2 regions of the Brevibacillus sp. FW301-21C12A genome follow, and region 1 is predicted to be linked to the other one. Evidence: a T-box and tRNA genes for the amino acid it is inferred to sense, from the RefSeq annotation. Region 1 holds a T-box; the other holds one or more tRNA genes.
The links. The T-box of region 1 lies ahead of AC3WQH_RS08535 (valine--tRNA ligase). A T-box ahead of a tRNA ligase gene usually reads a tRNA of that ligase, here a tRNA-Val.

Region 1 (2,450 bases):
TTTTCTGCTGCGCGAGGGGCACAAATCGCTCGCGATGGACATTCAGGCGCCGGAGGATTTGGCTCTGCTCAGAAGGTCGTTCAAGCGCACGCTGGAGCCGCTGGGGTTTGTCGCCAAACGTTTTTTGCACTTTCTCGTCGCCGTCAACGAGGCGGCTTCGAACACGCTCAAGCACGGCAGCGGAGGAACGATCACGCTCTATATCGCCCACGATCAAGATTTGTGCCGGGTGGTCATCCACGACCAGGGCCAGGGCATTTTGCTCGAAGATTTGCCGCGGGCGACGTTGCAGCAAGGATTCTCGACGCGCAATTCGCTGGGAGCGGGCTTTCACGTCATGTTGCAATACTGTGACCGGATTTATTTGAGCAGCACGGCGGCTGGAACGAAGCTGATTTTGGAGTGTGCGCTGACAAGCTGATGAACATTGGAGAAAATACCAAATGTTTGCAAGTCGGGTGAAGCGGGTAACATGAGTGAGAGAGAACAAAATCAGCTACACCGATACCTATTGAGAGGAGTTTGAGCATGGACTACCGAGCAACAGAGACGAACGGACAGGCTACGCTGTTTTTCGCCGGAGAGCTGGACATGGCTGTGGGAGATCGAGTGGGTGAATTGCTCCAGCAGTACGGAGGGCGCAATCATTCCGTTACCGTCGATTTTCAAGGTGTATCCTTTGTAGATTCTTCCGGTATTGGAAGTCTGTATTTTACGACGAAAGAACTGCTTGCTTCTGGCAAACAGGTAGAGATTGTCAATGTCCGCGAAGAAATTTTGGATATTTTAAGCGTACTGGGCTTTACCGAGGCGCTGGGCATTACGGTGGGAAAAGTGGGCGAAACCGGGTTTGACGCGAAACAGCGTGATTGTATATAATAAGCAAAGGCAACGATACCACAATTACATATCGAATCAACGATGATCGGGAAGAGTAGGTCAGGACCCCTTTGCAGAGAGGAGAATCAGTTGCTGGAAGATTCTCTAAGGAGAGATGGACTGAAGGTCGCCCGGGAGTTGTTTTTGGTGAACACGATGTGTCTAGCCAAAAGCGGTTCGCAGCCGTTATCTTGTTTGAGGGAACATACGCTGGACTCTTCTTGCCGTATGTTAACAAAGGTGGTACCGCGAAATAATCCTTTCGTCCTTTGGATGAAGGGTTTTTTTATTTTTCCTAGAGGAGGAAGCCTACCCATGTCAACTCAGCCAACAACCGACATCGACCAATTGCTGCCGAAGAACTACGACCCGAAGGCAGCCGAAAGCAAATGGTATCCGTACTGGATCGAAAAGCAGTTTTTCAAGGCGGAACGCGACCCGGAGAAGCGTCCGTTCACGATCGTGATCCCGCCTCCGAACGTGACGGGCAAGCTGCACTTGGGCCATGCGCTCGATACGACGCTGCAAGACATCATCACCCGCGCAAAGCGGATGCAAGGCTACAGTACGCTGTTTTTGCCCGGGATGGACCACGCCGGGATCGCTACGCAAGCCCGCGTAGAAGCGACGCTGCGCGAAGAGGGCATCTCGCGTCACGACCTCGGCCGCGACAAGTTCATCGAAAAAGTATGGGAATGGAAGCACATTTACGCTTCGCACATCCGCGAGCAGTGGGAAAAGCTGGGTCTTGCGCTGGACTACTCCCGCGAGCGTTTTACGATGGATGAAGGCTTGTCCAAAGCTGTGCGCGAAGTATTCGTCCGCCTGTACGAAAAAGGGCTGATTTACCGCGGCAACCGCATCATCAACTGGGACCCGGCTGCCCGTACCGCCCTGTCTGATATCGAGGTCATTTACAAGGAAGTAAAAGGCGCCCTGCACCATATGCGCTATCCGCTCGCTGACGGCACAGGCTACATCGAAGTGGCGACGACCCGTCCGGAAACGATGCTGGGCGATACGGCTGTCGCTGTCCATCCGGAAGACGAGCGCTACAAGCACCTGATCGGAAAAACCGTCATTTTGCCGATTGTCGGTCGCGAAATCCCGATTGTCGCGGATACGTACGTCGATCCAGAGTTCGGCTCCGGCGCGGTAAAAATCACGCCTGCGCACGATCCGAACGACTTCGAGCTGGGACTGCGCCACCAACTGCCGCAAATCGTCGTCATGGACGAGACTGGCACGATGAACGAGCAGGCAGGCATCTACAAAGGGCTGGACCGTTTTGCCTGCCGCAAGCAAATCATCAAAGACCTGACAGAGCAAGGCGTCATGTTCAAAATCGAGGAGCACATCCACCAGGTAGGCCACAGCGAGCGCAGCGACGCCGTTGTAGAGCCGTATTTGTCCACCCAGTGGTTCGTGAAAATGCAGCCATTGGCTGACCTCGCGCTTGCCAACGCCAACAGCGAAGACAGCGTCAAATTCGTTCCGGAGCGCTTCAAGACCAACTACCTGCGCTGGATCGAGAACATTCGCGACTGGTGCATTTCCCGCCAGCTCTGGTG
Region 2 (2,450 bases), on a different contig from region 1:
TGGTTGCCCAGGGGACGAAAATGATCGTGGCTATATGGCTAGGATTAGGATAGGTAAGTTAGGGCGTAGCTGTAGTTTCGCAGCGTATAGGATAACAGCTTCTTCTGGTGCTCCGAGAGCGCGAGGAATACAAATTCTACTTGATCATTTTCAAACGGGCGGACATAAAAGCAGGAAATTCCATGACAAATAATTTCTTTCTTTAACGTCAGTGCTGCACTGGCATCGGTTCGTATATGCACTTCCACGGCCTTGTACCCTCCTTGGACATTCACTAGAGTACCAAAAAAAGCCAAAGGAAAAACACGGGAGTTATGGCAGATTCATGTCCAAGGTGTTACCATTTTTTGTATGAAGAATGACAATCGTGACAATTCGCAAAACAGCCTATTTCAAGTCGTCCGGAATGCATTTGGAGCGGGAAAAATAGGCGGAAATCATCGCGGCCACCCTGCCCTTTTCCGTGTTCATGTCGATTTTGTTTTGCAAGCAGCGCAAAAGCTCCTGGTCGCAGCTACAGGAAAAATAGCCGCGCTTTTGATAGCAGCGGTCGTGCTTTTTGCAGCAGCGGTCGATATCGTCAATCGGGGCGCCCGGCCCCGAACAGCCCGGGCCGCACCAGTTTCCGTACAAACAAGGAATCCGACCTGCCCGCCGTCTTCTTCTGCCCACCAGCCATCACTCCGCATCGTCAATGATTATTGGTAGCATATTGGAAAAGCGGGGAAGTTGCTTTAGGCAATTTCCACGAAAATTGACGCAAAAACTTGCGAGGCAGAGCGGAGAGAGGGTGGTGTCATGGCGGTCGCTGCCAGGACGAGAACGCCAGCGGGGAGCCGCTTCGTTTTCACAGATTTGCACGCAGAAAAACTTTTAAAATACTCCTTGAAATCGGCTGTTAGATATGATAGATTAGTTCTTGCCCGAGCGATATGCGAACAGGGCAAGCGGAAAATTTGGATGGATGTCCGAGCGGCCGAAGGAGCACGATTGGAAATCGTGTAGGCGGGGTCGACCCGTCTCGTGGGTTCAAATCCCACTCCATCCGCCATCATGGCCCGTTGGTGAAGCGGTTTAACACAGCAGCCTTTCACGCTGTCATACAGGGGTTCGAATCCCCTACGGGTCACCTAGTTCCCCCCGCAAAGCGAAGTGGATGCGTTGTAACAACGCCGAGTACTTTGCGGGGCCCCAACAACTGGTTGGAACCCGACTTTTGTCGGGGAAGAGTGGAGGCTTAGCTCAGCCGGGAGAGCATCTGCCTTACAAGCAGAGGGTCGGCGGTTCGATCCCGTCAGCCTCCACCATTTTCATATTTGCGGTCGTGGCGGAATTGGCAGACGCGCTAGATTCAGGTTCTAGTGGTGGCAACACCGTGGAGGTTCAAGTCCTCTCGACCGCACCATATCGTAAACGACAGGTTCCAGTCTGCTTTTGTGGCAGGCAGGGGCCTTTTTTGTTAGGCGTTCGCGCTCTCTCCACTGGCGCTGCCATATTCGGCGCGGCCGTTTCGGAATGGCCGAAGCGTACGGCAAACACCAACGGCTTAGGCATGGACAAAGTGGCCCGCGAGACTTGTTGATTGTACAAGGCGTCTCGCGGGTTGTTCGTTTCTTCTCCTTGAAGCGGCTCCCCCTGCCATGCCAGCACCTTGTCCCCAAAAACGTGGCCCCAACAGGTCGCTTGGGCAAGATATGGTATAACTAAACTAAAAAGAAAGAGAACGCAGGAAAGAGGTTGCATGCATGGACTCGGTTCTTCACGTTTTAAAAGAGTGCAGTCTCCTGGCGTGGGAAAAAGGGAAGCCGTCCCTGGAAGTGGCGTTCTCGTCCCCGACGATGCTCGCCCCGCTGTCAGGGCGAATGCGCATGCAGGACGGCAAGCGGACGGTTTGGCTGGGCCCGGAACAAATCGTGCTTTTGCGTCCGGGCCACTCGGTGACGATCTGCGCCGACAAAAACGAGAGCCCGCCTGTTTGCCGCCTGTCCTTCGAGAGCTATCGGCTGGCGGAGCACGACGATGAGCAGCTCGTCTACCGCAACGACCGCAGTTGTTTGCCTGCGAGCGGCTGGGTCACGAATCGACTGCCGTATCGGGCAAATGTGCTGCTGAACGAGCTTTCGCACGCGTGCCAGCAAGCGTCCGCCCACGGCCAGACGGCAGAGCAAAAGCAGCACCAGCGCTTGTTCAAAGAGCTGATGGAGCTTGCCCTTCAGTACGAAATTACGCCTGAACTGGATTGGGAGCCGTCGATCCAGAAAGCGATAACCTATATCGAGGAAAACTACCGAAGCCCTATTACCCGCCCCGAGCTGGCGCGGCTGGCCGGATTTCATACAAGCTATTTTTCGACCTTGTTTGCGAAAAAGCTGGGGTGGGGCTATTCCGAATATTTGAATCGCGTGCGGATCGACCGCGCCAAAGAGCATTTGCTGACGTCGGCCATGACG

Region 2: it has a tRNA-Val gene. The T-box ahead of AC3WQH_RS08535 (valine--tRNA ligase) is inferred to sense a tRNA for this amino acid. The anticodon was not compared.

Annotation. Positions count from the first base shown of each region.
Region 1 is NZ_JBYTBG010000009.1:100,435-102,884, reverse strand. It holds gene AC3WQH_RS08545 (ATP-binding protein) at 1-421, shown strand, start outside; gene AC3WQH_RS08540 (STAS domain-containing protein) at 529-879, shown strand; T-box leader at 913-1,152, shown strand; gene AC3WQH_RS08535 (valine--tRNA ligase) at 1,195-2,450, shown strand, end outside.
Region 2 is NZ_JBYTBG010000003.1:21,503-23,952, forward strand. It holds gene AC3WQH_RS02860 (hypothetical protein) at 45-248, opposite strand; gene AC3WQH_RS02865 (phospholipase A2 family protein) at 388-672, opposite strand; tRNA gene AC3WQH_RS02870 (tRNA-Ser) at 959-1,051, shown strand; tRNA gene AC3WQH_RS02875 (tRNA-Glu) at 1,056-1,129, shown strand; tRNA gene AC3WQH_RS02880 (tRNA-Val) at 1,232-1,307, shown strand; tRNA gene AC3WQH_RS02885 (tRNA-Leu) at 1,319-1,405, shown strand; gene AC3WQH_RS02890 (helix-turn-helix domain-containing protein) at 1,746-2,450, shown strand, end outside.